DNA from 3 places in the Pseudoalteromonas sp. GABNS16E genome. Region 2 is predicted to be linked to each of the others. Evidence: predicted binding sites of a transcription regulator. Region 2 holds the regulator's gene; each other region holds the start of a gene.
The links. Region 2 encodes sigma-54, which starts transcription at its own class of promoters, with help from an activator protein. Its sites were predicted from a motif close to GTTGGCACGNNNNTNGNNT; they were not measured.

Region 1 (10,477 bases), on a different contig from region 2:
CAATAACAGGGTTATCTAAAACCTACGATAATGGCGTACATGCACTACAAGGTGTTGATTTATCTATAGGAAAAGGAATGTTTGGGCTGCTAGGGCCAAATGGCGCGGGTAAATCATCACTAATGCGTACTATTTCTACGTTGCAATCTGCCGATTCGGGTTCAATCACGTTTGATGGTATTGATGTTTTTAAAGACCCACAGGCTTTGCGCCAACGTTTAGGTTACCTACCGCAAGATTTTGGTGTTTACCCTCGCGTAAGTGCTTACGACTTGCTAGACCATATGGCTGTTTTAAAGGGCATTCATAACAAAGGCGAGCGTAAAGAGTCGGTAGAAGGCTTGCTTGCACATACTAATTTGTATCAACATCGCTCAAAAGCGGTAAGTGGCTTTTCGGGCGGTATGCGCCAGCGTTTTGGTATTGCACAAGCCTTACTAGGTGACCCTGATTTACTAATTGTTGATGAACCAACAGCAGGCCTAGACCCTGAAGAGCGAAATCGTTTTCATAACTTGCTAGTAAGCTTAGGCGAGCAAAAAGTCGTTATATTATCGACCCACATTGTTGAAGATGTGGCAGAGCTTTGCCCAAACATGGCCGTACTGGCAGGCGGAAAAATATTATTAGAGGGTAACCCCATTACCCTTACCGATAAACTCCAAGGCCAAATTTGGCGTAAAGCCATGAGCCAAGAAGAAGCACTAGAGCTTGAGCCGCAACTGCCTGTTATTTCAAAACGCTTATTTGCAGGGCAAACCATATTACATGTATTAGCCAATGAAGCCCCTGAAGGTTTTGAGCTCAGCAGTGCAAACCTAGAAGATGTGTATTTTTCTACGTTGCTTAATCATCGTAACAGCCAAGTAGCATAAGGGGGCGCTATGTTTTTTAATATGCTCGCGTTTGAGCTGCGCTATTTTGTGCGCCAGCCTTCGTTTTATGTGACCTCATTAATCTTCTTTTTTATGGCGTTTTTTATAAGCTCCAGTAGTAAGTTTCCGCTAGGTGGGGCTAATGTTCATATGAACTCGCCTTATACCATTATGCTTTTAACGGTTACCTTTTGTACGCTTGCTATGTTTTTAGTGGTTAACTTTGTTGCAAGCTCAGCGATTCGCAATAGTGAGACCAAAATGGATGAGCTGGTGTTTAGTAAGCCGGTTAACCCGCTTGCTTATCAATCAGGACGTTTTTTTGGTGCTTACTTGGTTGTGCTCGTTGTTTTTTTAACTGTGCCATTAGGCGTGTTTTTGGGAACTCAGTTTGGCTTGTTGGTTGGCTGGCTTGATAGTGAGCTAGTAGGCCCTAATAAGTTTATATATTACGCTGCGCCTTTCTTATATTTAGCAGTGCCAAGTTTATTGGTCCTCAGTGCTATTTTTAATAGTGTGGCGGTTTATTTTAAAACCATAATGGCGGTATATGTAACGGCCGTGGTGATCTATATAAGTTACCAATTGGCGAGTATCTATTTTGACGATTTAGCGTTTAGAAATATTGTTGTTTACGCAGACCCATTTGGCACAGGGTCGTTAATTGACTTAACCCGTTACTGGACTGTAAGTGATAAAAATACTGAAGTGTTAACGCTCTCGGGCGATTTTTTAATTAACCGTATTTTATGGGTAGCAATAAGTTTAGCGATGTTTTTTGGCCTCGGAAAGTTAGCTAATCGCGTAGTAAGTAAAAAACAGAAAAAGCAATTTGCTGTTTCTACGTTTGTAAAAAATAAACAAGCAGCACTTATTAGCAGCGCTAAAAATTACAAGTCAAAAGGGGTCAATACGCAATCGCAATTAGTAATGCGCAGCTTATTTGAGCTTAAGCAGGTTATATTAAGTGCTCCTTTTATGATTTTAGCGGGTGTCAGCATTATTACGTTACTCGCACCACTTTTTGCGCCTATTGGCGCATATGGCACAACAGATTGGCCGCTCACACAAAACATGGTGGGCATTATTCAAAACGCCTCCGCTATATTTATGTTTATTATTATTGCTTATTACAGCGCAGAGCTGGTTTGGCGAGAACGCCACAGTGGTATGGGCGATATTGTTGACAGCTACCCGGTGCATAACAGTGTGTTTTGGGTATCTAAAATTATTGCGCTAATCACTGCGGTTTGTGGCCTTTATTTAGTAGGCATGATGTTTACCATTGCAGTGCAACTATTTAAGGGGCAATTTAACTTAGAGCTTGGCCAGTACTTATTTAGATTGGGCTACCTTACATTACTGCCTTTAATTATGATGGCTATATTGGCGTTCTTTTTACAAATAATTAGCCCTAATAAATACATAGGTATGGGTTTGTTTATTCTGTATTACATTGCTCAAATGGTAATGGGTGCTTACGGGTTTGAGCATCATATGTATCATTTTTCGCAAAGCAGCAGCGTACCGTATTCAGACATAAATGGTTACGGGCATTTTTTACAAGGCGCGCATTGGTATACCCTATATTGGGGTGCATTGAGTGTGTTTTTAGCTATTGTAGGGTTTGCTTTATGGCACCGTGGTCCATCGCAAACATTGCGTACGCGTTTATCTTTAGTGCGTTACAACATGTCTTTAAAAGGCCAGATTGCAGCCGTTATAAGTTTATTGGTATTTGTGGGCGCGGGTTATAACATTTATTACAACACCCGTGTAATCAATGAGTTTGTAACAAGTGATGATAACGAAGCGCTACAAGTAAGGTATGAGCAAGAGTTTTCACAATACAAAGACTTGCCACTGCCTATAATAACTGATGTTGATTTACACATTGATATTTATCCTAAAAAACGTGCTTTAAATGCCGTGGCTAAAATTAAGTTTACCAATACCGCAAACGAGCCAATAACCCGTGTGTTAATTAACGAGCCTAGCCAATCTAAAAGCTGGGATGTAAAAATGGCGGGCGGAAAAATAGTTGAGCGTCTGACCGATTTTGGCATGGTATGGTTTGAGTTTGAACAACCGCTAATGCCTAATGAAGTACGCGAAGGTGAGCTTTCTGTTACTCGTGAACACGACGGTTTTGTTGATAGAGGATCTGATACTCAACTCGTGCATAACGGTACATTTGTAAATAATAGAGAATTATTCCCAAATTTTGGTTATCAAAAGTATTTTCAAATTGCGGATAAGTATGAGCGCCGTAAGCACGATTTACCCGAGCTTGAGCGCGCACATAAACTAGAAGACAGCCGCTATTATACGCAAAATGAGTTTGGGCCTGCTAATGGCTTTATAAACTACAAGGCAACAGTAACCACCGATGAGTCACAATTTGCTATTACACCTGGTTATTTAAAAAGTGAAAGTGTAAAAGACGTACGACGTACTTTTGTTTATGAAATGGATGCTCCAATTATAAACTTTTATTCTGTTCTTTCGGCGGAGCTTGAAAGCAAAAAGGTTGAACATAACGGTGTAAATATTGAGGTGTACTACCACAAAGATCATGCATGGAATGTTGACCGTATGATTGAATCGGTACAAGACTCAATAGATTACTACACGCAAGCCTTTGGGCCATATCAGCATAATCAGCTTCGTATTATTGAGTTTCCTAAGTATCGCTCGTTTGCGCAAAGTTTTGCCAATACGGTACCTTACTCAGAAAGTATTGGCTTTATTACAGACTTAAGAGATGAGAGTAAAGTTGACCTACCTTACTATGTAACCGCACATGAAGTTGCACACCAATGGTGGGGGCATCAAGTATCTGGGGCTAATGTAGAAGGCAGCGCCGTTATTTCAGAATCGCTCTCCCAATACAGTGCGCTTATGGTGCTAAAAAAACGCTTTGGCGCCGAGAAGCTTCGTAAATTCTTAAAGTACGAGTTAGATAGATACTTAATGGGCCGCACAGGCGAAGCCTTTGAAGAAATGCCGCTGTATAAAACGCAGTCTCAACAATATCTTCATTACAATAAAGGCTCAGTTGCGATGATGGCTTTGTATGACCGATTAGGTGAAGAACGCTTAAATGCCGCACTTAAAGCGTTTTTGAATGAGTTTAAATACCAATCAGCCCCATACCCAACTACGCTTGATTTACTTAGCTATTTAAAACAAGACGCAACGCAAGCGGAGCAACGTTTTATTGATGATCAGTTTAAATATATAACGCTTTATGAGCTTGAAATGAAAGCAGTGTCGGTTACAGATGATGTTGATAGCGAAGGTTTTTATACAGTAACACTGAACGTTGAAGCAACTAAGCAGCATGCCGATGGACAAGGTGAAGAAACCGAGCAACCACTCGATGAGCTAATTGATATTGCATTATTTAGCGATGATCCTGAAAACCTTCTCGCTGAAGACTTTGTGATTTACTCGCAAAAGCATCAAATAGTCTCTGGTACTAATGCTATTGAGCTAAAAGTAAAAGAAAAGCCAGTGTACGCAGGGGTAGACCCGTACATTAAGCTTGTAGATAAAGACAGTAAAAACAACCTAGCTAAGTTTTAATGATTAATGATTAACGATTAACGGAAAGGGCGCATTTAATGCGGCCTTTTTTGTTTTAGCGAATTGCTAATACCAATGCGCAATAAAGCTTAATAAAGCGAATTAGCATATTGGTAAAAAGAGGTAATAGCAGCGAGGAGCTCGGCGATTAACCGAAGTGGGTTATATAGTAAGGTGCTTTAGTCGCTAAAATTAAAAGGCGCTGTGAGTATTTAGGTGCCCTAAACGAGAAAAGGGCCAAAAGGCCCTTAGTGTTGCAGCAAGTAACACATTTTGTTTTAAAGCGTAAAGTCTACAGCGTAGCCAACGTAAACTTTAACATCTGACTCATCCATGTCGGTGTCAGATACGCCAAAAGTAAAACCATCTTTTGATACAGAGATACCGTAATCAATAATATTATCATCGCCTATAAAGTCGCCAGAGTAGTGACCTAAGTGTAGCGCAACCTCAGTACCATTGCTGCCAACAGCAAAGCTGTAATCGGCATTTAGGTATAATGAATCGCCAAAGTCGGTGCCATCGCCATCTGCCGCTGAAGTGGCAAGGATTGCAGCGCCAAAGGTGAAACCTTCTGCGCTGATGCTACCGTAAATTTCAGAGAAATCAGCATCTGCCTCAGAAGCTGCATCTGGGTAAGCGTAATAAATGTAACCTACATCGTAGCTAAATGTGTCGTTAATATCGCCACCAAAACCCGCGTAAACATCAAGCTCGTAAGTCATTTCATCGGCCCATGAAGCATTTGATGCCCAAGTACCTACATAAAAGCCTGACTCGTCAGCGTAATCAATACCGCCAGAAATAGCAGCATCGCCCCCAGTTTGCTCTTGACCACGCCATAAGTAGTTAGACGTAGCCGCTGCGTTTGCTGTTACTTCTGCATGTACGGCTGTTGATGTTAAAGATGTAGCACCTAATAAAGCTATTGCGCTAATTGCGATGGTTTTTTTTAGTTTTAGCATGTCCATTTCCCGTTATATGATTTTTATCGCCTAGGTTTTTATTCTCTTATTGGCAACCCTTTGACTGGCGGTGTTTTATTGTTTAACTGGGAATGCAATTGCACTGTATGTGCCAGCTTAAAATAATTTCTATAAAACTGTTTTTTTACTTTTATAAAACAATATGTTGAGAAGTTCTAGAAGAGGGGATAATTGAGGAGGTTAATTAAAAAACGCACATTGCTGGTGCATAAATTAACCTAACTGCACCAGAAAAATACAGTTAGGTTAGGTAGATTTAGCCAAATATAGTGCGCATAAGACTAATTGTTTCGTTTACTCCGCGGCCTTTTTGTACTTCGCTAATAATAGAGTCGCGTTTGCTACGAATATGCTCGGGAATGTCATCGGCTGCAAGTGCACTGTCTACAAGTATTTCGGCTGACTCTTTACCTCTGCGCTGTGGTTTTCCTGCACTTGTTGTGCTGCGTTTAGGTTTATTTAATAGCTTAATATAATTTGAGTTGTCGGCCGTGCTGGCATCTGCATAGTAAAAAAAGCACGGTAATAACGCTTTTATACTAACTAGTTGCTCTTCTAGTTCATTGCTGCCATTAGCCATTTTAAACCACGACATAGCATGAATGCTTTGTACTATATCTTGCCAGTAGCGCTCAAAGTCGCGATTGTTTAATTTTGTAATACCTAAAGCTGCGCATAATGCATCAAGACGGCTATTACTAATCGGCGTAAACACATCTGGGCGGCGCATTGCTAATAAACGTGTAGCAGGAGCAAGGGTTGGCTTTTCATCGCTACCGTTAAAGGCAAGTAAATAAGCAACAACAAACTGTTGGTAATCAGCTTCGCTCACATCACCTTCAAGCGGGATGTTAGCAAGTGCATCGTCAAACGCGCCAGGCAAGTCGGCTAGCATTTGATGAAAACCCTTTGCACTTTTTGTTGATGCGAACCATTCAACATCAAAGTTATAGGTGCTTGGGTCGAGCGTGGCAGTGTGTTTACCACTAAATGCCAGTAAATCCTCTGGGATCATATCTTTTAGTGCTTGCTCACGAATGCTGTGCAAATACGTAGTAAGGCGAAGCTGTTCGTCGAGTGCAATAAGTTCTTTATGTTGTTCTACAAACATACTAATAACAGGCCAAGGTGCTACACGTAGTGTTTTAAGCTGTAAAAAGCTAATTGCAGAGGTTAACTGGTCATGCAGCTTTTTTAAAACTGGCAGTTGTTGTGGCTCTAGTAAATCGTAATTTATACGGTCTTTACTTGCACTTAGCAGCTCATAACACCAGCCTAAGAAATCCTCTGGGTGGTTTTCTACTTTCACGGCCATTAGGTTTAGGCTTAGTTCTGAAGCTTGCTTCAAGATGTTTTGGTAAATTTGACTTTCTTGTTCGCCTAGCGCCATTTTTGACGGTGAAATTAGCAGTTTTTTCATGCCTTGTAGAGTCTCCGAGTAGATACATTTTTTAGCTGCTTTATTTTAGCGCAAATACGCCAATAGCAACAGGGCCGTGCATCATACCTAACAATTCAAGGGATGCAATGTTGTAGGGTTTAATACTTGGTTAGATTTAAACTTGATGAGCTTTACTTTTAGTCACCAATTTCGCAACGTTTACTTTTAAGCATAAATTCATTTCAAATTAAATAAATTACAATAAAGTGCTTTTTTGTCACAACGACAATGATTTTAAAGCTAACACTCGCTATGATAAGAACATTATTTGCACGTTTGAAAGGATGATCATGAAGACCTTACTCAAAATTGTTGGTGTAATACTCTTACTTTGTATTGCGTTAATTATTGCCGCTCCGTTTTTAATCCCAACCGATACTATTTTTAATAAAGTATCTGAGCAGGTTGAAAAAACAACAGGGCGCACACTTACTATTAAAGGTGATAAAACGCTTAGTGTATTTCCTGCATTAAAGTTAGAGCTTAACGATGTGCACTTTGCAAACATGCAGACAGGCTCGCGCGACGACATGGCAAGTATGGAGCAATTAGCTGTGCATATACCATGGTTATCGTTATTTGGCGGCGAATTCAGACTAGATAAGTTTGTTATTAACGAGCCCAATATTTTATTAGAAACTGATAAAAACGGTAAAGCTAACTGGCAGTTGTTTGATGCTGTAGCAGAGCAGCCGCAAGAGCAAACTCAATCAGGCGAGTCAGTTAAACTACCAGAGAACTTTGATATAGAGTTAGGTGAAGTGGCTATTTACGGTGGTACGTTTACTTACCTAGATGGGCAAACAGGCGCTAAACAACAAATTAGTGACTTGGAATTGGCTATTTTACTTCCTTCACTACGTAAAACACTAGAGATCAAAGGCGGCATTACATATATGCAAGAGCGCTTTGAGCTTGATGTAAAACTTGATACGCCGGCAAAAGCAATTGAAGGGGCGACGTTTGAGGTTACTCAAAGCGTAGACTCTCGCTTGGTCGATCTTACTTTTATCGGCAGTATTGCTCGCCAAGGTAAAGATATAAAAGGCGAGTTAGCGCTAAGTGGCGACTCTGTTAAGGAGCTAGCAACTTGGCAAGGGGTAGACTTAAACGCTAAAGAAAATGCATTTAATGCGTTTAGTGTAAACGGTAAAATGAATCTTATAGATGATACGTTTAACTTAGAAGAGCTGATTGCTACCCTAGATGAATTAGAGATTAAAGGAAAAAGTGAAGTAAACTTAGGCAATAAACTAGCGGTTAATGCTGATATAGACCTAGGTATGCTTGATTTGAATCCCTACTTACCGGAGGTAGTCGCTAAGCAGCAAGCGCCGCAAAGCGAAGAACCTAAAGCCGCGCAGCCGATTGTTTGGGACGATACTAAAATTGATTTAAGCGCATTAAATGCACTTAATGCTAATGTAGTTATTCGCTCAAGCGGTTTAAAAGCTAACGATATTGAGCTAGGTGCTAATCAATTTACAGTCGATTTAAACAACAGCGTTGCTAAATTAAGCTTAGATAGCTTTAAAGCATATGAGGGCACTGGTAAAGGGGTTATCAACATAAATGCGCAGCAAACGCCGTATAAAATAAGCACAAATTTTGATTTAGCCGACATAGACGCACAACCGTTACTCACTGATGCGGCTGGCTTTGATAAGCTTATGGGTAAAGGGTCATTAAATTGGAATTTAACCACAACTGGGCAAAGTCAAAAAACCTTTATTAATGCATTAAATGGCAAGGTTGGCTTTGAATTTGCCGATGGTGCTGTTAAAGGCGCAAACGTGGCTGAGATGGTTCGCAAAGGCAAAGAGCTTATTACTGGTAACCTTGGAGCTGTGAGTGAAGGGCTAGATACAGGCTTTGAAGAATCAGAGCAAACAGATTTTTCTGCGCTCACCGGTAGCTTTAACTTTACTAATGGCGTGGGCCATAATAACGACCTATCGCTGATGAGCCCACTTATTCGTATTACAGGTGAGGGCGATGTAGATTTGCCTAAAACCAATGTTGATTATCGCTTAGTGACCGGCATTGTTGATTCGATTGAAGGGCAAGGCACTACAGATGATAGTACAGGCTTTAAAATCCCACTGCGTATAGAAGGCCCATTTCATGACGTTGGCTTTAAGCTAGATGTAAGCAACGCGCTTAAAGATGAAGCAAAGCAAAAGCTCGATGACGCCAAAGAGAAAGCAAAAGAAAAAGCCAAGGACAAAGTTAAAGATAAACTAAAAGGTTTATTTGGCTAACTATTAAACCCCACAAATAAATAATTAAGGCGCTATTTGCGCCTTGATTGTTTTATAACCACTTGTAAAATAGCTACATAGCGGTTTTTACTCAGTTTTAATCTGTCCTTCCCTTAAATTAATTAAAAAATAACCTACCACTCACTAGCCAATGCTGGTACAATTGCCCGCCCTTAAGAGACAACTCTGTTGTTTTTTGAGTGGGATTTAATCGAAGTGCCTTGATTTTAAACAAATTTAAGGCAAGTTGTAATTACTACACCGGAGGTCATTAACATGATCCAAATGCAAACTCAGCTGGAAGTTGCTGATAACAGCGGCGCTCGCAAAGTGCAGTGTATAAAAGTCCTTGGTGGTTCACACCGTCGCTATGCGGCAGTTGGCGATATCATTAAAGTTTCTGTGAAAGAAGCTATTCCTCGCGGTAAAGTGAAGAAAGGTGATGTTAAAAACGCGGTAGTTGTGCGTACCAAAAAAGGCGTTCGTCGTCCGGACGGTTCTCTGATCCGTTTCGATAGCAATGCGGCTGTTATCTTAAATGATAACTTGCAGCCAATTGGTACTCGTATCTTCGGCCCTGTGACTCGTGAACTTCGTAATGATAAGTTCATGAAAATTGTTTCACTAGCCCCAGAAGTACTGTAAGGAGTCTATCATGGCAGCAAAAATCCGTCGTGATGACGAAGTAATCGTACTAGCAGGTAAAGACAAAGGTAAGCGCGGCAAAGTGCTTTCAGTTGTTACCGAGTCTGGTCGAGTATTTGTCGAAGGCATTAACTTAATCAAGAAACACCAAAAGCCGGTTCCACAATTGAACCAAGCTGGCGGCATTGTTGAGAAAGAAGCGTCTATCGACGTATCAAACGTTGCGATCTACAACTCGGAAACGAGTAAAGCAGATCGTGTAGGTTTCAAGATTGAAGATGGTAAGAAATTACGTATCTTTAAATCTACTGGTAAAACTATCTAATAGTTGGAGTAGAATGATGGCGAAACTGCATGAAGTATATAAAGACAAAGTAGTTGCTGAGCTTCAAGAGAAGTTTGGTTTCAGCTCTGTCATGCAAGTCCCTCAGATCGAAAAGATCACATTAAATATGGGCGTGGGCGAAGCCCTAGCTGACAAGAAGATTTTAGATAACGCTGTTGCGGATCTAGAAGCTATCGCTGGTCAGAAACCTTTAATCACTAAAGCACGCAAATCTGTTGCTGGCTTCAAAGTGCGTGAAGGCTACCCAATAGGCTGTAAAGTAACCTTACGCGGCGAGCGTATGTGGGACTTTTTTGAGCGTTTGGTATCAATCGCTATCCCACGTATCCGTGACT
Region 2 (10,477 bases):
CCAGCGCATGTTAAAGTTTTTAGCACGTGGACCGGTATCGCCAGCGAGTAAGTCATTAATATAGTTTTGCATTGCTGGCTGCCAGTGACGCTGATTTGACGCATTAATAGCAAATTCGTTTGTATCAGCAGGGATAGTGGCAAAGTCTTGTGTTAGTAAAAAGCTACCTTGGGTTTTATCTAGCGTAAACATGCGCGTGCCTTTACCAGTAGTAAGTGCAAGCATAGTTGATGGGCCGTAAAGCACGTAACCTGCTGCAACTTGTTTGTGGCCTGGCTGCATAAATATACTTTGATCGGCGGCATCTGAGCCTTCAGGGGCTTCCATAATCGAAAATATAGTACCCACTAGCGAGTTAATATCGGTATTTGATGAGCCATCAAGCGGGTCAAACGCCACAATGTATTTAGCGTCTTGGTTGCCAGCTACAGTGTAGTCTTCTTCTTCTGAGGCGATGGCTTTAACTGACCCAGACTCCAGTAAAATATCTTTTAAAAGCTGATTAGATAATACATCGAGCTTTTTTTGGGTTTCACCTTGAATGTTTTCATCAAGCGTTGAGCCTAATACGCCAGAAAGCGCACCTTGGCCAACACGAAACGAAATTTCTTTACATGCTGCTAAAATGGTTCTAATTAACGATAAAAGTTCTCTAGGACAACCGTCTTCTAGTAATACTGGTGGGAGTCTACGCATTCTATTTTCCTGATAACGTGTACTAGCTAATCTAAATGTGAGAGAGATTAACTTAGTGCGCTGAATTTCGTCTTAAATACCTGTATTGTTTAAATAGCACTGTAATAATGGTGCCACCTAATCGTACTTAAAACGCCAATAACAAAGATAAGATTATGAAAAAAATACCACTAATAAGTTACATATTCTTTACTGTGCTGTGCTCTATGATAACCCAAGCGCACGCAGCAATTAAGCCTATAGATGAATTTACTGCGCAAATGAATCACTTTCCTGGGTACTTTTCGTTTTATTACGATACTCAAAACGGCAAAGTATTTTTAAAAGTAGATAAATTAGAGCAGCAATTTTTACTTCAGCAAAGCTTACCCTATGGTGTTGGCTCTAACGATATAGGCTTAGATAGAGGCCAACTTGGTAACACGCATTTAGTTCAGTTTGAGCGTTTTGGCGATAAAGTAATGTTGCGCGCGCTAAATACATATTATCGCGCTAATACCACTAACAAAGCTGAGCAGCAAAGTATTAAAGAGGCCTTTGCATCCAGTATTTTAGCGGGCTTTAAAGTGGTAGCGCAAAGCGAAAAAACGCTCCTGATTGATTACACACCCTATTTATTAAGCGATGTACACGGGGTAAGCCGTACGCTTGCAGCGCGCAAGCAAGGCAGCTTTAGCCTTGATGAATCACGCAGCGCGGTGTATATGAATCGCTCAAAAGCGTTTGTAAAAAATACCGAGCTTGAAGCAGTATTGACGTTTAAGGGCTCTAAACCTGGTAAATTTGTGCGCCAAGTAAGCGCCGATGCATACGCACTTACTGTACATATGCACCACTCACTTATTAAATTACCTGATGATAAATACACGCCACGTAAATTTGACCCGCAATCAGGGTATTGGAGCATTGAGCATAAAGACTATGCAGCCACCCTTGGTGAATCTATGTTTGTGCGCTATATACCGCGCCATCGCTTAGCTAAAAAAGATCCAAGTTTACCGATTAGTGAACCCGTAGAGCCCATTACTTACTACCTAGATCCTGGCGTGCCTGAGCCGGTTAAAAGTGCGTTACTTGAAGGCGGTAAGTGGTGGAATGATGCCTTTAGCGCAGCCGGCTATAAAAACGCATTTATAGTCAAAGTATTGCCGAGCAATGCTGATCCTATGGATATTCGCTATAACGTTATTCAGTGGGTGCATCGTGCTACACGCGGATGGTCTTACGGAAGCTCTGTTATAGACCCTCGTACCGGCGAAATACTCAAAGGGCATGTAACACTTGGCTCATTGCGTGTACGCCAAGATATTTTAATTGCAGAAGCCCTTGGTGCGCCTTATTTAAAAGGTAACGAGGTGGCTAAAAATTTACAGGCAATGGCACTTGATAGGATTCGCCAGTTAAGTGCACACGAAATTGGCCATACGCTGGGCATTGCACATAACTTTGCAGCCTCGGTGGGGGATAGAGCGTCAGTTATGGATTACCCACACCCACTACTTAGCTTTAACGAGCAAGGCGAGCTTGATGTAACCCGCGGCTATGCAAGCGGTATGGGCGTATGGGATACCCAAGTTATTAAATATGGTTACAGCGACTTCACTAATCAAGATGAAAGCGCTGAGCTTGCAGCAATATTAAAAGAGAACAAAACGAAGGGCCTTGAGTTTATATCTGATAGCGACGCACGCGCTAAGGGCGGGGCACACCCTACAGCGCACTTATGGGATAACGGTACTAACCCAGCGCAAGAGTTACTTAGAGTGCTTGATGTACGTAAAAAAGCGCTTTCGCAATTTGGCATTAACAACATTAAAACAGGCGATGCACTCTCGCAGTTAGAAGAAAAACTCGTGCCGCTTTATTTATTCCATCGCTATCAAGTAGAGGCTGCAGTTAAGCTAATTGCAGGAGTTAACTACGAATACGAAACACGCAACAACTCACCTGCTAAGGGCGCGAAAGTGGTTGCAAAAGCGCAGCAGCAAGCGGCGCTTAGTGCTGTTTTAACAACATTAAAACCGGCTAATTTAATTTTGCCTGAGTCGGTGTTAGCGCTTATCCCGCCAAAAGCATATGGCGAATCTAAATCGCGTGAAAGCATAACAGGGCGTACGGGTGTAACACTTGATGCGATGGCCTTGCCAGAAGTAGCTGCGCAGCATAGTTTATCGTTATTATTAAACCCACAGCGTTTAAATCGTTTAGCTCAACAACAAGTACGTAATTCTAATTTTTACAGCTTAGATGAGTTGTTAGAGCAGCTTTACAGCCAGGTGTTTAATGTGTCATCACCTAATACAATGAAAGGCAAAATCACCCAGCGGGTGCAATTTTTAACTGCAAAAAATATGGCTGATTTAGTCACTAGCGACAAGGTAAGTCCAGAGGTGCAGGCGCAGTTACGTTTCTACTTGGTAAAACTAAGCAAAGAGTACAATCAAAACTCAATGTTAAGTAATACCAGTGTAGGAGAAAGCGCATTTAAACAGTATTTAGCAGAGCAAATAAAACAGTTTTTAAAAGTAGGTAAGTGGCCTGAAAACTTCAGTGCTTTACCAATGCCACCGGGCTCACCAATTTAATTATATGTTTTAGTGTGTAGTGGCTACTTAACCTGAGCTCAGGTTGCTAAATAAGTAGCCACGTTGCGGTGCCTAAAAAGGCAAAAATACCGACAATATCAGTCACCGTTGTAAGTACAACACTACCGGCAAGTGCAGGGTCTATATTCATTTTTTTCAATAAAATAGGAATACATGCGCCAGCAACACCGGCCACTACAAGGTTCATAAACATTGCAAATGCGAGCACGCCGCCAAGCATAAAATCCCATTGCCAAAGCGCAATTACACTGGCTATAAGTATTGACCAAATAACCCCGTTTAATGCGCCTATCGCCAGCTCTTTAGCCATTAAAAATCGTTGGTTAGTTTGGTTAATATGGCCCACGGCAATACCGCGAATAACCAGAGTTAAAGATTGGCTACCTGCTACACCACCCATTGAGGGCACAATGCCATTGAGTACAGCTAAAATAGGTAATATATCTAAGGTGCTTTCAAAAAAGCTGGCCACAAAGGCGGCAGCTAAGGCTGTGAGTAAGTTAACGCCAAGCCATACTGAACGCTTTTTTGAGCTTTTTAAAACAGGTGCAAAGGTGTCTTCTTCATCATCAAGACCGGCAAGGCTTAATAAGCTGTGCTCTGCATCTTCACGAATAACATCAACAATATCATCAATGGTGACACGCCCAAGCAAGTGGGCGTTATCATCGACTACAGGGGCCGATATCCAGTTGTGGCGCTCAAATAACTGAGCAACCTCACTTTCATCCATCGAAATAGGGATAGACTCACAGTCTTCATCCATTAAATCTTGAACAATTTTTTCAGGCGGATTAGTTAACAGTGTGCTAAGTGATAATGCACCTAAAAAACAGTTATGTTTATCAACAACGTATAAATCATCGGTGCCCTCTGGCAGCTCACCGCGTAGCCTAATATAACGCAGCACAACATCAAGTGTAACGTCTGGGCGAATGGTCACCGTATCGGTGTTCATTAGCGCGCCTGCTGAGCGCTCTTGGTAAGATAAAGCCTGTGTAGCGCGTTCGCGGTCTTGCGTATCCATAGCGCTAACCACATCTTTGTACACGGTATCAGGTAGGCTACGTAGGACTTCACCTAAATCATCGTGGCCCATATCTTCAGTGGCCGCGGCAATATGCTCAGGTTCCATTTGTGCAATGATACCTAAACGTACATCTTCAGAGAGCTCTTCTAGCACATCCCCTTGCACATCTGGGTCAACCAGTTGCCAAAGCATGCGTCTAATTTTATGCGGAGAGGATTCAAGCAGCAGTGCTGTATCACAAGGTGCTGTTTTTGCTAGCATGCGTCTTACTTGAACAAATTGCCCACTATTAAGTGATTTAGTCACTTGTTTTAGTTGCTGTAGTGGATAGTCTTGTTCAAACGCTTCTGGCATTGGCATCCTAAATATTTTTGTGTAATGGAAAGGTGTTTAGTAGGTGGTGTTGCCCACTGTCATTTTCTTTATTTTTTGTGCTAAACCCAATGCTGGGGCTAAATTAGTGTTTAAAATTAAGTAACCAAATTTAGCAGGGGCATGGCTTTATTACCCTAAATTAAAGCACTAAATTAGGCGAGTCGGAATACCCTAATTTACTAAATCTTTATAATTTGGCCAGATAAGTCTTTAACTTATAAGGCTATGGTGCTTTAAATTATTCTTGTTCGTTAAATCGTTGTGCAATTAATTGCCCAACCGCATGCAAAGCTTGCTCTGAATCAGGGCCTTCACAGACTACTTTAACTTCTTTACCTTTACTGCTTTCAAGTAGCATTAAAGCTAATACGCTGTCGCCTGCGGCTTCTTTATCATCTTGGTGTAAGGTGATTTTAGCATCAAACTGCACAGCTAATTGCGCAAGGACCGTTGCCGCTCTGGCGTGTAAGCCTAATTTATTTTTTATTAAAAATGTGTCTTCACAGCGCATAAATTACTATACCTAAACTGAACAGGTTATTATTTTAAGGTTACTTTTCTTGCTCACGATGACGAATTTTGACATTCGGATGCGTCATAGCAAAGCTCTCACCAATGGCTTGCGCTAAATAAACCGAGCGGTGTTGACCACCAGTACAGCCAATTGCAATAGTGAGATAACTACGGTTATTACGCTCTAAGTGTGGCAACCAAGTTTGTACAAAGGTCTGAATTTGCCAAGTGAATTTTTGGACTATGCTGTGATTTGCCAAAAAATCTTTTACTGGTTGATCAAGGCCCGTAAGCGGTTTGAGTTCAGGCTCCCAGTGGGGGTTTGGCAAAAAGCGAGCATCAAAAACATAATCAGCTTCTTTAGGTATGCCGTGTTTAAAGCCAAACGATTCAAACGTTACAATAAGTTGCTTATCTTTTTTACCCAGTATTTTTTCGCGAATTGACTCTGCTAATTGGTGCACACTTAAATCGGTGGTATCTAGCATAAAGTCAGCGCGCGTTACGAGTACATCAAGCAGTTCTTTTTCTTTTTTTATTGCTAAATCAAGCGGCAGCGAATCGATGGATAAAGGGTGTAATCTGCGTGTTTCTGAAAAACGTTTGATCAGTGTTTGATCATCACTATCTAAATAAAACAGTGTGGGTTTAGCAAAGTCAGGAAGGTACTCGAGAATATCGTTAAATTCGTCTTGTTCTTTGGGGATATTACGAACATCTATACTAACGGCTATTTTGTCATAGTTATCTGAAACACTTCGCACTAAAGAGGGCAGTAAGTTGACCGGAATATTATCTACGCAATAATAGCCTAAATCTTCAACCACGCGTAAAGCAACCGACTTACCTGAACCAGAACGGCCGCTTATGATAATTAACTCCATTTATAGCCCTTAGTATTTACTACGATTGATCAACAATTACTTGATACAGCTCTGCATCGGTTTTAGCACTACGCAGCTGTTTACAAAATTCTTTGTTGCTCAGTTTATCAGCTATGGTTGCCAGAGTCTTTAGGTGCTGTTGGTTATCGCCATCTGGTACGATGAGTGCAACAAAAATATCAACAGGGCAGTTATCAATAGCATCAAAGTTAACAGGCGTGTCGCTAACAAGTACTAAAGCCAGCGGCTCTTCTACGCCACCCATTCTGCCATGAGGAATGGCGATACCCCGGCCAATGCCAGTACTGCCTAGCTTTTCTCTACTTGCCAGCGCATTAAGAATATCTTGTTGTGGTAAGTAGGGGAGCTTTTCATGAGCAAGCTCACTGATAAACTCTAAAATTCTTTTTTTACTACTAAAAAGGACCGCAGCTTTGCTGCAGTCCTGGCATACTAATGTACTTAATTTCATAATATTAGTGTCTAGCAAGCTTCTCTTTATGTTTTATGACTTGACGATCGAGCTTGTCAATCAACGAGTCTATAGCGGCATACATATCTTGGTGCTCTGTTGAGGCAAATAAATCTGCGCCACTTACATGAATAGTCGCTTCTGCTTTTTGGTTGAGTTTTTCTACATCGAGAATGACATGCACATTGCTAATATGATCTGAGTGCCTTTCTAGCTTTGCAAATTTATTATTTACATAGTCTCTAAGTGAATCAGTTACTTCTACGTGACGACCAGTTAGGTTTAGTTGCATAAGCATTTCCTCTTTGTTTTTTACGTCTTATATCAAACTCTTTCTCTGATTTGACGGTGGAATAGCTAGCGATTCACGGTATTTTGCTATTGTGCGTCTAGCTACTTTAATTCCTTGCTCTGCCAATATATCCGCAATTTTACTATCACTCAATGGTTTAGCTGAGTTTTCCGCGGCAATTAGCTTTTTAATTAGGGCACGTATTGCGGTTGATGAACACTCGCCGCCGTTTTCAGTGCTTACGTGGCTTGAGAAAAAATACTTAAGCTCAAAAATACCACGTGGCGTATGCATATATTTTTGCGTAGTAACACGCGAAATTGTCGATTCATGCATTTCTACCATTTCAGCAACATCGTTTAAAACCATTGGCTTCATGGCTTCGGGGCCATGTTCAAAAAATGCCTGTTGCTGTTTTACAATACAGTTAGTTACCTTAAGCAGCGTGTCGTTTCTGCTTTCAAGGCTTTTTATAAACCATTTAGCTTCTTGTAAGTGAGAGCGAATAAATTGGCTATCACCACTTGATTTTACGGTACGTGACATAGCCGCGTACTGACTATTTACGCGTATTTTTGGCATGCTATCTGGATTTAGCTCTACCACCCAGCGGCCTTTTATTTTTTTAACCGACACATCTGGTATTACATACTCCGACTCTTCCCTTACTATTGTATCTGCAGGTTTTGGGTTGAGGGTATGTATTAGGGTCATGACCTCTTTAAGCTCGTCTTCTTTAAGCTTAGTCTTTTTCATTAATGTACGATAGTCGCGTGCCGCTAATAGATCAATGTGATCGGTTAAGATCATTTTAGTTTGTTCTATAAAAGGGGTGTCTTTATCAAACTGGTTTAGCTGAATGCACAAGCACTCTTGTAAACTGCGCGCGGCTATACCTACAGGGTCAAATAACTGAATACGCTTTAAAACGGCTTCTATTTCATCAAGTTCAACTTCAACTTCGTCATCGTTTTCTTGGTTAAAGCTCTCTAAAATCTCTTCACAACTTAGCGTTAAAATACCCGAGTCATCTACAGCTTCTACAATGGCAATAGCAATGGCTTCATCAGTTGGGCTAAAAGGAGTAAGCTGAAGCTGCCACATTAAATACTCATGTAGCGTTTCAGTAGAGGCACCTTGATAAATAGACTCATCTTCCGGCATTGGGCCTGAGGATGCAGCAGGGGCTGCGCTCATGTACTCATCCCAAGTTACATCCATTGCCATATCATCGCTAACGGTGTCTTTATTTAAAGCTTCGCCACTGTCTTGCTCGTACTCGCTGGTTGTATCGTCAGCCGATGCGCTTACGGTTACATCATCCGTATCTGCTTTTTGTTCATTTTTTCCAGCCGACTCTTCCGTGTAATCTTGCTCTTCTACTTCTAATAGCGGGTTGCTATCAAGTGCTTCTTGTATTTCTTGCTTGAGATCCAATGTACTGAGCTGCAGCAAGCGAATCGCTTGTTGCAATTGTGGAGTCATTGTAAGTTGCTGGCCCATGCGCAGCTGTAATGATTGCCTCATGTATCTCTAACAATCCTTTTATGTTGTTATAATTAATATTAGCAGATGCTTGTAGGTGTGGCTTAAATGTTACAGCCTAAATTGCTCGCCTAAATAAACATCGCGTACAGTTTTGTCATTTAATACGTGTTCTGGGGTGCCAGATGCAATTAGCTCCCCATGAGAAACAATGTAGGCTTTTTCACAAACATCAAGGGTTTCTCTTACATTGTGATCGGTAATTAATACGCCAATGCCACGGTTTTTAAGATGTTCTATTATTTTCTTTATATCTAACACTGAAATCGGATCAACACCAGCAAAAGGCTCATCCAATAAAATAAATTTAGGGTTCGCTGCCAGTGCTCTGGCAATTTCTACACGGCGGCGTTCACCACCAGAAAGCGCCATACCTTGGCTATCGCGAATATGCTGAATACTAAATTCATCAAGTAAGTTGTTAAGCGTTTCTTCTCGTGCGGCTTTATTGAGCTCTTTACGCGTTTCTAAAATAGCCATTAAGTTTTGATAAACTGTCAGCTTTCTAAATATTGATGACTCTTGCGGCAAATAGCCAATGCCTAAGCGGGCGCGGCTGTGCATAGGTAATAACGTAATGTCGTTATCATCAATAGAAATTTTACCTTTGTCGCTAGGTACTAATCCTACAATCATGTAAAAGGTGGTGGTTTTACCTGCGCCATTAGGGCCCAATAAGCCAACAATGCTGCCGGCTTCTACTTCAAGGCCTACATTTTTTACAACTTGGCGGCCTTTATAGCTTTTTGCTAATAGTTCTGCTTTTAAGGTGCTCATGGTTGACCTTCGTTACCTGTTTTTTCTTTAATTTTTGCTTCAACAGGCACTAAAATTGTGTGGACACGATCCGTAGAGTTTTCGTCTTTTTCTGCGCTAATAAGCTGCTGCTGCATATCGTAGGTAATACTTTTAGCATTAATTTTTTGACCGGCTTGCGCGACTTCAGCATCGCCAACAAGCGTTAAAAATCGCTTTGCTACGTCGTAACGTACTTCGTTTGCACTGGCACTCATTACGGTACCATCGTCTTGTTTTTCTTCGAAGTAGGCTGGGCTGCCAGTGGCAATAAGGAGTTGTTTGTTATCCCCTAAGTCTTCACGTTTATGTACTTCGAGTCGGTCGGCTGTAATTTTGCGATTACCATGCACAATTTCGACGTTCTTTTCAAAAATACCTACGTTTTCTTTAAGTTGGCCTTCTTGACGGTCTGCACTAATAGAAATTTGATTTGCTGGCGGTTGAGCCGCAGGCTCAGCAGCAGAGGCGCTAAATGCAAGCATTAGCGATGGGATAATAAGTATTTTAGTGAGTTTATTGGTCATAATATATTGTTCGCGTATGGTTAATTAGTTTTATTACTTCGGTTTTTAAATCGGCTTCAAGGCCTTTACCGACAATTTTTAAATTAGGCCCAGTGACAACCACTGGCTGCTCAGAGCGCATTGTTAGCGCTTTAATGTCGACTTCGATGTTATCGGCATTGATGTTATCTATCATGGCGTTATCAACTAAATTTTTAGCAACAACATTACCTTCTAAAATAAGTTGTTTATCTTCGTAAAGCGTTGCTTCGTCTGCATTTATTCGCCATGTTTGTTTTTCGTTATACAAGGTGAAAATAGGTTTTTCAAAAAATGTAAAACCAAGCTGTTGGTACAGCTCCATTTTAGCCGCTGTGACTTTATGGCTTATTTTACCTTGCTCGTCATAGGCTGTTTGCTTAAGCTCTATAGCGGTGTAATCGGGCTTTGCAATTACTTCAGGTTCTTGCTCTGGCGCTACATTGGTTTGGGTAAAATAAGGGTACCAAAGCCAAACCATACAGCCGATGAATAACGCACTGAGTATAACGCGTGCTGCATTCATGAACTGGTGCCTTGTGTTGTAAGCGCTATGCCATTCTCTAGCATAAGTAAGTCTGTGAGCTCTCTAACGGCGCCAAAGCCGCCAGGCATTTGCGTAGTGTAATGCGATAAGCGCTTAATAAGCGGGTGCGCATCGTTTACTGCAACGGCAAAGCCAACGCGCTCCATTACTGGCATGTCAGGGCCATCGTCACCAATA
Region 3 (10,477 bases), on a different contig from region 2:
AAGTTACGTCTTTATCTGCCTTTGATTTTGCTGGCCAATATCAAAGTGATATTCAAACTACGCCTTTTCATATTACAGCATTAGAAGCTTCGCCACTGACGGGTGAGGAAAACGATGATTTAATGTTTGGCCTAGAACTGGCTCTGCCATTAGGTGGTGCGAGTGACTTTAGCTTAGCGTATGTAGGTGATGTTATTGATTTATCGCAGCTTACCAGTAGTGATGTATTTATTAGCGTAAAACAAAAAGCCTTAGATTTACGCATTAGAGAAGTAAATAGCAATATTAGTTTAACCGCAAAAGGTGAAAACGGTCGCTGGCTTGATGTAAAACAAGCTGGCAGCAACTACAGCGGTGGCTTGTACTTAGGCGATACAAAAATTGCGGATGTAACCGCAGTACGTGGTATTCCTGGGGTATTATTTCCTAATGGTGATTTTGAATCGTTATTTTAATAGCGGTTTAAACCTAAACTTAAGCCCAGCAAGTTGCACATACTTGCTGGGCTTTTTTATTACTCGTGCTTATATAATACCTAACTAAGCATATTGGCATAAGTTATAGTAGCTCAATTTCTACGGTTTCGTCTTTTGCAATATTGCCACTTTCTGCGGGCACCACAATAAGGCAGTTAGCGTGGCTAAGCGATGAGAGTACCCCCGAACCTTGCTTATTTATAGGCGTTACCAGTAGGTTATTGTTTTCATCGGTACTGGCAATACCACGTTGAAAGTCGGTACGGCCGGGGCGCTTTTTAATCAGCGCTGTGGTGGTTGCTTTTAAACGTAACTTAGCAGTATGTTCATTTCCTGAAAGCTTTGTAAGGGCTGGCTTTACAAGTCGCTCAAGCGTAACGGCTGCCGATACGGGGTTACCTGGTAAACCAAAAAAGTAGCTGTTAGGTAATTTACCAAAAGCAAAGGGTTTGCCAGGTTTCATGGCAATTTTCCAAAAATGGATATCGCCAATTTCATTTAATACTTCTTTAGTAAAATCGGCTTCGCCAACCGATACACCACCAGAGCTTATTACGGCATCGGCTTGCTCGTTTGCTTTTGAAAACGTATTTTTAATGAGCGTTTTATCATCGGCAATTATCCCCAAATCAATCACTTCTATATTGTTATCATTAAGCTCGCTTAATATAACAGCGCGATTACTTTCATAAATAGCACCTGCTGGAAGTGAATTGCCAGGCTCTATAAGTTCATCCCCTGTAGAAAAAACCGCGACCTTTAGTGTCTCATATACACTTACTTGGTTAATACCAATAGAGGCAAGTAAGCCTACATCGACTGCTTTTAGTTTTCTGCCTGCTTTAAAAACAACACTATTTTTTGCAATGTCTTCACCTGCAAAGCGCACATTATTATTGAGCTCAATATGACTTGTAAATGTTATTTTGTCGTTATCTACGCTGGCGTTTTCTTGCATAACTACCGCATTAGCGCCAGGGGGCAGGGCAGCGCCGGTCATAATTCTAACGCATTGCCCAGGTGTTAAGGTGTTTTTAAAGGTTTGCCCAGCAAATACACTGCCTACTTGCTGATAAGTTGTTAGCCCTTCGCTTAGGCAAAGTGCATAGCCATCCATTGCCGAATTATCGTGAGCAGGCACATTCATATTGGATTTAATATCGCTTGCTAAAACACGGCCAACACTGTGCATTATTGAAATGGTTTCTGCGGCTTTATCAACGTTAATAGCGCTTAGCATGTTACTAATTGCGGTTTCTACTGGTAATAAACCAGGTGCATTGCATACATCGTTCATATATATTGTTTTTTATAATGTGTCTGATTTTTAAAACAATACTTATAATGTTAAAGCTTTACAATACATGGTGTGGTTATTTGTTATTACTGTTAGTGGTATTTAGCAATCCTCTTAACGCAAAAGAAACGCTGCATATAGCCGTTGCGAGCAATTTTAAACCTGTGCTGCAAACGCTGGTAACTAACCCAGCCCTAAAAAATATTAATATTAAAATATCAGCTGCTTCTAGCGGCGTATTACACTCTCAAATTATGCACGGTGCACCGTACGATATTTTTTTATCAGCCGACGCTGCACGCCCACACGCACTTATCAAAGACGGCTTTGCACTCAAAAATAGCTTAACTACCTATGCGATAGGTTTATTAGCGCTGTGGCAGCCAAGCAACTCAGTTTTTAATAATAAATTAGCCATTGCTAATCCAAGGTTTTCGCCATATGGGCAATCATCGGCGCATTATGCTAAAAACTATATAAAAACACCGTATGAATTCGTGTATGCAAATAATATTACCCATGCGTTTCAATTTGTAGAAACAGGCAATGCCGCTAAAGGCTTGGTCGCGTTATCTACGTTAAAGTCGGCGTATCGCAAAACTAAAAATAAAAAATATTTAAATTACACGCTTATCGAACCTGAAAAATACCCTGAAATAACGCAGCAAGGCGTTATCATAAGCGCTACTAAGCATTTAACGGCAGCTAAAAAATTTATGGCTTTTTTAAATGACCCCTCAACCGCAAAAACATTATTAGAGCTTGGCTATAAAGCAAAGGAAAATGATGTTAGCAAGTGATGTAACAGCGCTGTGGCTTACAATTAAACTTGCCTTTATAACGGCTGCTATTTTGTTGATTATATGCATTCCGCTTGCATGGCAACTAGCCAGTTATAAAGGTAAGTTAAAGCCTATATTAGAAGCACTTATAGCAATGCCTTTGGTGCTGCCGCCTACGCTAATGGGCTTTTATTTATTGGTATTGTTTTCACCTACTCATGCATTTGGCCAGTTTTGGTTTTGGCTCACGGGTACGCAGCTCGCGTTTAGTTTTCAAGGGGTGGTTATTGGTTCGTTATTTTACTCTCTCCCTTTTGTGATGCAGCCGTTACTGGCGGGCTTTAAACAAATAAATACTACTTACAATCAAGCTGCTATTGCCTTAGGGATCAGTCCATTTAAGCGTTTTATGTATTTAACGTTACCGCTATTAAAGCCAAGCATAGGCAGTGCCTTTGCACTGGGCTTTGCCCATACATTGGGAGAATTTGGTTTAGTGCTAATGATTGGTGGCAATATACAAGGCGAAACCCAAGTGGTGTCTATTGCGTTGTACGACCATGTAGAGTCGCTTAATTATGGGGCAGCGCACCAATTGTCGTTGGTATTGCTAGCAATCTCGTTTGCGTGTTTAGTGTTGTTGTTTAAATTTAATAAAACCGTGATAAACGGAGCTGCTAATCGTGCTTAAAATACAATGCCATCAACGTTTGGACGATTTTGAATTACATGTTGATTTAGCTATAAATCAATTTGATATTTTAGGGGTGTTTGGCCCTTCGGGCTCGGGCAAATCGAGCTTATTACAGGCGATAGCAGGGCTTACTACGGCGCAAAATGTGTGTATAAATAATCATAATATTACCCATTTAAAGCCCGATAAACGCCTACTTACTTTACAGCTGCAGTCGTGCCCGTTATTTCCACATTTAAATGTGATGGGTAATTTACTGTTTACTCACAAGCATTGTAAAAATAAAAGTAACAACCTAACGCCTGATCAGGTAATTGATTTATTAGCACTAAACCCATTACTAAATCGTGATGTGTCGGGGCTTTCGGGCGGGGAGAGCCAGCGCGTAATTTTTGCAAGAACACTACTAAGTGGGCAATCTGTTGTTTTACTTGATGAGCCATTTAGCGCCTTAGATTGGTCAACGCGTTTTACTATGTTGGGGGCTATTCAACAACTTAATAAATCCCATGGTATTAAATTTATTATTGTCAGCCACTCTTTAAAAGAGCTACTTTATTGTAGTGATACATTACTTCATATAGCGAAAGGCAACGTGCTCCAGTGCGGTGCAACACAAGAAGTGGTGCAAAGTATTTATACAAATAAGAGCCAAACGCCACTTAGTATACTTAGTTATAGTAAGCCTGAATTTAATGATGCTTTTGGTCTTTACCAGCTTACTCTTAGTAATAGCCAACAGCATTTATATGCAGTGCCTTCGCTGGTAAAACAAAACCATAAGTTAATTATAGAAAGCAGCCAAATAACCTACAGCAAAGTAAAACCAATTAACGAGAGCAGTGCAAACGTGCTAATAGGTATGCTTGAAAATGCCCAGCAGCTTGATGAGCAATGGCTACTTACTGTTAATGTAGATACTCAATTACTGTATTGCGCGGTGTCTAAAAGGCAATGGCAGCAAAGTGCTGTAAGCCTAGGCGAGCAGATTTACTTGACAATAAATAACCTAGAAACGCTAAATTAGGCTCTAAAGAGCAGTCATGCATTTACAATGTACTAAATTAAGCACTGCAAACAGAGCAGTGCTTATTTTTAACAATGTTAAAACGGTTAAACTCCATACTTAAACCATCTACAAGTAATAGCTGCTCGGTGAGTTTACTAGGCAGTTCTGCAATAATTTTAAGTGCTTCAGTCGCTTGAATACTACCAATAAGCCCTACAATAGGGGAGAGTACGCCTGACTCTGAACAGCTTTGAGTTTGTTCGCCAAAGAGCTGTGACACACACCCGTAGCAATGGCTATTAGGCGCCATTGTAAAGCAAGCTACTTGTCCCTCTAACCTTATGGCAGAGCCCGAAACCAAGGGCGTACGGGTGTTATAGCAGGCGCTGTTGAGCAAATTACGTGTTGCTAAGTTATCAGTGCAGTCAATAACTACATCTACTTTGCTAAGTAATTGTTCAAGCTGCGAGTTTTCATTTAAAAATTCATCAATAGTGTGGATCTCTATTTCATCATTTAACTGAGTTAACTGTTTTTTTGCACTGTGGGTTTTTAAGCACCCAACATCACTTTGTTTATAGAGCACCTGCCTTTGCAAGTTAGTTGCATCAACCACATCGTTATCTACAAGCGTTAACGTACCTACGCCCGATGCCGCTAAGTACTGCGCAACTGGGCAGCCTAATCCACCTAACCCCACAATAAGAGCATGACTTTGCCATATTTTTTCTTGTCCATCTATATCTAGCTGAGGAAGCATAATATGGCGAGAATAGCGTAATTGCTGCTGATACGTTAAAGGGGGTTTTTGCATTAATGAGTTCTCATAATTTTTTTTAACAATACCAATTAGTTAAAACCTAGAGCAAGTAAAGCTTAAAAATTCTTTGCACTGTTTACGCCCAACAAAGCTGCTTAAATAGTGCAAAGCGAAATAAATATTAATTCCCAAAAATATAAGTAACTGAAAAACCTACCTATTAATTGTTGGCTTAGTAATTGCTGAAAGCGGTTAACGTTAATTTAACAATCGTCGCAGTGTTATTACTACCAAAGTCGTACTCACTGCTTAAAATAATAATCGTTACAAGGAAAAAAACATGCAACCGAGTTCTGGGTTTAATCTCATATCGTTTAGCGGAAAAATGAAAATACTACATTTAAGCTGGATGGTGTTTTTTATCTCTTTTTTTGTATGGTTTAACCATGCTCCATTATTAGGGGCAATAGCGGGCTCGCTAGGTATAACTATGGCACAGGTAAAAACGCTTCTCATTTTAAATGTGGCCTTAACCATTCCCGCGCGTGTTGTTGTTGGCATGCTGACAGATAAGTTTGGCCCGCGTATTGTTTATGCCGCTTTACTTATTTTATGTAGCATACCGTGTTTTATGTTTGCTATGGCAACCACGTTTGAGCAAGCCGCTATCGCGCGTTTTGCACTAGGCTTTATTGGTGCAGGCTTTGTAGTGGGCATTCGTATGGTGAGCGAGTGGTTCCCGGCTAATGAGCTTGGTACGGCAGAAGGTATTTATGGTGGCTGGGGTAATTTTGGCTCGGCTGCCGCTGCCATGTTACTACCTGTATTAGCGCTTATGTTTGGCGGCGACGATGGCTGGCGCTATGCCGTTGGTTTAACGGGCGTACTTAGCGTTATTTTTGGTGTTATCTGGTACATAAACGTAACCGATACACCAAAAGGGGGGACGTACTTTAAGCCTAAAAAAGTAGGCGCAATGGAAGTAACCAGTAAAGGTGACTTTGTATTATTGCTTATTATGAAATTACCTATGTATGGCGCACTGGCTTTACTTACTTGGAAGTTGTCTCCTACAGGCGCTAATTTAATTTCTGCCAATTTTGTTTTAGCCGTTTATGCATTCTTAGTGCTGTTATACGCCTACGAGGTATATAAAACCTTTGATATAAACGGACATATCTTTAAACAACCCGTGCCAGAATCGCACCGCTACGAATTTAAGCAAGTAGCTGTACTTAATATTTTATATTTTACCACCTTTGGCTCAGAGCTGGCCGTAGTATCTATGCTGCCATTATTTTTTATGGAAGTGTTTGGCCTCGATATGGTGTACGCAGGTTTACTGGCCTCTGCTTATGCGTTTATGAATTTAGCCTCGCGACCAGGTGGGGGTTGGATCTCAGATAGAATGGGTCGTCGTAAAACACTTATTGTTCTTACCTCAGGGTTAGCTGTTGGTTACTTTGTTATGGGCTTAGTTGACGCTAGCTGGCCACTTTGGCTTGCAGTAGCTGCTGCCATGGCGTGTTCGTTCTTTGTGCAAGCTGGTGAGGGGGCGGTTTTTGCTGCTGTGCCACTTATTAAACGCCGCTTAACAGGGCAAATTGCAGGTATGACAGGCGCTTACGGTAACGTAGGCGCGGTGGTGTATTTAACGGCGCTTTCATTAGTGGATTACCAAACTTTCTTTATGATTATTGCTGCCAGTGCATTGTTAGGATTAGGGGCGTTATTTTTCATGAAAGAGCCAGATGGGCACATGACAGAAGTAAACGAAGATGGCTCCGTTGAACTTATTTCAGTGACTTAAGGCAGCGTTAACCATGTTTGATGAAACCCAACACGCTCAAGTTCGTAATAATACGCTAGATGTTTCTTTTGGTGGGCACAGTGCCGCGGGCATAAAAGATGAAAATCAAGATGCGTTTGCTGCTTTAAATACTGAGCACGAACAACAAGAAACAAAAGGCGCTATTGCGTGCTTAGCGGATGGGTGTTCATCGGCTAAAAATGCCAAACAAGCATCGCAGCTCAGTGTTACTCATTTTATAAATGAGTATTTAAATACACCCGACAGCTGGGCGGTCAAAAAATCGGTTTCTAAGGTTTTAGCTAGCTTAAATCAGTGGTTATATTCGCAATCAGTCAACTATAACCACTTAGGGCAACGCCAAGCTGATTGGATGACCACCTTTACGGCGCTTATATTAAAATCAGCTACGGGGTATATATTTCATTTAGGCGATACTCGCATTACGCGTTTACGCGATAATCAAATGGAAGCGATAACGCGGGATCATAAAGTAAATGATACGCTCACTCGTGCTTTAGGCGCGCAGTCACATCAAGAAATTGATGTTTACGAAGTTGACCTAAAAGCCGGTGATATTTACATACTGACTTGCGATGGTGTGCATGATGTATTGCCCTATAGTGAAATTGCCAACGAAATAAACGCCCATAACAACTTAGAGCAGGCAGCAAAGGCCATTACCTCACGCGCTATAGCACAAGGCAGTGATGATAATGTGAGTTGTTTATTAGTGAAGGTAAATAGCATTGCACAGCAAAATCTAGATGAGCTTTATCAATCGTTAACGCAGCGCAAAATACCACCCGCATTAGAGGTTGGCCAAATAATTGATGGATATACGGTTATTCGTAAAATCAACGAAAGCAGCCGATCGCACATTTATTTGGTACAGCAAGCACCTGATGCACCGCCCGTTGTATTAAAGGCACCCTCGGTTAATTTTGAAGACGATATACACTACCTTCAAGGCTTTATACGCGAAGGGTGGGTAGGGCAACGTATTAATCATCCTAATGTAATGAAGGTTTTAAATACGCAATCGCAAAGCCGATTTTTATATCATATTTGCGAGTACATGGACGGACAAACCCTCAGTGACTATAAGCACGACGTCCCTTATTTAGAAATAGCGCAAGTGCGCAGTATTGTAGAGCAAATAGTGCATGCGCTAAGGGCTTTTCAGCGATTAGATATGGTACATCGTGATTTAAAGCTCGATAACGTGATGATAGATGCTCACGGTAAAGTTACGTTAATTGATTACGGTACTGTAAGTGTTGCGGCTATGGATGAGTCGGTTAAGCAAATAGCCGATGACTGCCCGCAGGGGACTATAGATTATACGGCTCCTGAAACACTTATTTCGCTGCATGCCGATTTTAAAAGCGATATGTTTTCGCTTGGGGTGATTGCTTATGAGTTATTGTGCTCGAAGCTGCCTTATAAAACATTACCGGCAAGTCATACCCCTAATGATTACAGCCACTGGCAATACACAAGTATTCGCAAGTACCGAGCCGATATACCCTTTTGGTTAGATCAGGCTTTAATGAAAGCACTTGCGCCAAAACCAGCGCTCAGATACCACGCATTTTCTGAGTTTTTAACAGATATTAGTAAACCTAATCCACATTTACAGAGCTCAGCCAACAAAATTTCAATAATGAAACGCGATCCAGTATTACTCTGGAAGAGCATTTCGCTGTGTTTATTTATCATTTTATTGTGCGTGCTCATAATTAAAAACTAAGAGACCAACATGTTAAATTATAAAAATAACTTACCTATTATTTTAATGATAGGGTGCATTGCTGCGCCTTCTATTAGTGTTGCAGCGCAAACCGACCTTAATTTTAGGCTGCGTTATGAAAGTGCAGAGCAAGATAACGCACTAAAAGATGCCAGTAGCTTAACGCTGCGTACTCGCCTTACTCATAAAACGGATGAAATGAATGGCTTTTCTGCTTTATTAGAGGTCGAAGATAGCCGAAGCCTATTAGGTGTAGACGATTACAACAATACGCTGGGTAAAAATACAAATTACTCAGTAATAGCCGACCCTGAAACCACAGAGATAGATCAGGCTTTTGTTAAATACGCAAAAGATGCTTTATCAATTAAAGTAGGTAGGCAAGTAATAGCACTCGATGGACAGCGCTTCGTAGGCCACGTTGGCTTTAGGCAAGACAGGCAAACCTTTGATGCTGCAACAGTAAATTACACCTTTAATGATATTAACTTGCACTATAGCTACATAAGTAAGCGCAACCGTATATTTGCTGATAGCAAAGATATTGATGCATCCGATCACCTTATCAATGCAAGCTTTAAAACAAGCCTAGGTAAGGTGGTTTTATACAGCTATTTATTAAGTGACGACGCAATAGATAATGACAGCTTAGATACCTATGGTGTTTCTTTTAATGGTAATAAAACGCTCAGCGATATTAAATTTTACTATAAAGCACAGTACGCCACGCAATCAGCATCAACGAGTATGAGTGATTTTTACGCTGATTACTATGCGTTTGAAGGCGGTATTGATTTAGGCGGTTTAAGCATTGAAACCGTTACTTTAAAAGCCGGTATTGAGTCACTGGGCTCTGATAACGGCGATTATGGTTTTGCCACGCCGCTTGCCACAATGCATAAATTTAATGGCTGGGCCGATACGTTTTTAGCAACCCCAGCACAAGGGCTTGATGACACTTATGTAAGTTTAAATGGTAAAGCTTACGGCGGTAAATGGCTGTTTGCGTATCACAGCTTTGATGCCAACGATAGCGCCAATGGCGTTGATGATTTAGGCACAGAGCTAAACGTATAATACGTAAAGCCTATTAATAAAACCTATGCCGTAGGCGCAAAATATGCTGATTATTCAGCAGGTGATAGCGCTGCAGGCAAAGTTGATACCCAAAAACTGTGGGTATGGGTAAGCGCTAAATTTTAAGTATTTAACCTAAACCCTCGTTATTTAGTTTAAAGCGTTACAAGTTGGTGCAATAGCGCCAGCTTGTGGTGCTTTCACTTCTTTTTTACTGTGTTAACTAAGTTAAGTTATTGAAATTTAATGCTTATATATCTGGCTTGCATATTGCTATAACCAACACATAATAAATTATACATTTAAAGTACCCATCTAAAGTTAAGTGTATTTTAAATCAAACAGGTGATTTAATGCCAAGCAAGCAGCGTGTTGTAGTTGTCGGAAATGGAATGGTTGGCCATCATTTTGTACAACAGCTAGTATCACAACAAGGTGATACTCAAAATATGGAGATTACCGTACTCAGCGGTGAAGACCGACTCGCTTATGACCGCGTGCAGCTTTCGTCTTTTTTTAAAGGTAAAACCGAAGACGATTTAGCACTTACCTGCAGTAAAACCTATCAAGATTGGCAAGTGTGCTTTCATACTGATTCTAAAGTGGTTGATATAAACCGCGATGCAAAAACAGTCACTACTGCAAAAGGCAAAACATTTGAATACGACAAGTTAATATTGGCTACCGGTTCATTTGCATTTGTACCCCCCATTCCAGGTAAAGACCGTGAGCATTGCCTAGTTTACAGAACCATTAACGATTTACACGCCATAAAAAATTCTGCACAGGCCAGCAAAGTGGGCGTAGTAATTGGCGGCG

Region 1: a site for sigma-54 is predicted at 5,527-5,545, ahead of PSI06_RS12130 (TorF family putative porin). Genes of this name have one in related genera too.
Region 3: a site for sigma-54 is predicted at 5,245-5,263, ahead of PSI06_RS07270 (NarK family nitrate/nitrite MFS transporter). Genes of this name have one in related genera too.

Annotation. Positions count from the first base shown of each region.
Region 1 is NZ_JAQREZ010000027.1:40,763-51,239, forward strand. It holds gene PSI06_RS12120 (ABC transporter ATP-binding protein) at 1-875, shown strand, start outside; gene PSI06_RS12125 (ABC transporter permease/M1 family aminopeptidase) at 885-4,463, shown strand; gene PSI06_RS12130 (TorF family putative porin) at 4,742-5,428, opposite strand; gene PSI06_RS12135 (hypothetical protein) at 5,706-6,869, opposite strand; gene PSI06_RS12140 (AsmA family protein) at 7,181-9,151, shown strand; gene rplN (50S ribosomal protein L14) at 9,428-9,796, shown strand; gene rplX (50S ribosomal protein L24) at 9,807-10,121, shown strand; gene rplE (50S ribosomal protein L5) at 10,138-10,477, shown strand, end outside.
Region 2 is NZ_JAQREZ010000016.1:24,053-34,529, reverse strand. It holds gene PSI06_RS08810 (class 1 fructose-bisphosphatase) at 1-696, opposite strand, end outside; gene PSI06_RS08805 (zinc-dependent metalloprotease) at 852-3,281, shown strand; gene mgtE (magnesium transporter) at 3,328-4,686, opposite strand; gene PSI06_RS08795 (HPr family phosphocarrier protein) at 4,946-5,218, opposite strand; gene rapZ (RNase adapter RapZ) at 5,259-6,104, opposite strand; gene PSI06_RS08785 (PTS sugar transporter subunit IIA) at 6,124-6,576, opposite strand; gene hpf (ribosome hibernation promoting factor) at 6,581-6,868, opposite strand; gene PSI06_RS08775 (RNA polymerase factor sigma-54) at 6,896-8,395, opposite strand; gene lptB (LPS export ABC transporter ATP-binding protein) at 8,465-9,190, opposite strand; gene lptA (lipopolysaccharide transport periplasmic protein LptA) at 9,187-9,735, opposite strand; gene lptC (LPS export ABC transporter periplasmic protein LptC) at 9,725-10,279, opposite strand; gene kdsC (3-deoxy-manno-octulosonate-8-phosphatase KdsC) at 10,276-10,477, opposite strand, start outside.
Region 3 is NZ_JAQREZ010000012.1:38,534-49,010, reverse strand. It holds gene PSI06_RS07300 (hypothetical protein) at 1-455, shown strand, start outside; gene moeA (molybdopterin molybdotransferase MoeA) at 559-1,773, opposite strand; gene modA (molybdate ABC transporter substrate-binding protein) at 1,821-2,573, shown strand; gene modB (molybdate ABC transporter permease subunit) at 2,560-3,246, shown strand; gene PSI06_RS07280 (ATP-binding cassette domain-containing protein) at 3,239-4,276, shown strand; gene PSI06_RS07275 (HesA/MoeB/ThiF family protein) at 4,314-5,072, opposite strand; gene PSI06_RS07270 (NarK family nitrate/nitrite MFS transporter) at 5,359-6,828, shown strand; gene PSI06_RS07265 (bifunctional protein-serine/threonine kinase/phosphatase) at 6,842-8,581, shown strand; partial or broken gene PSI06_RS07260 (alginate export family protein) at 8,591-9,784, shown strand; gene PSI06_RS07255 (FAD-dependent oxidoreductase) at 10,012-10,477, shown strand, end outside.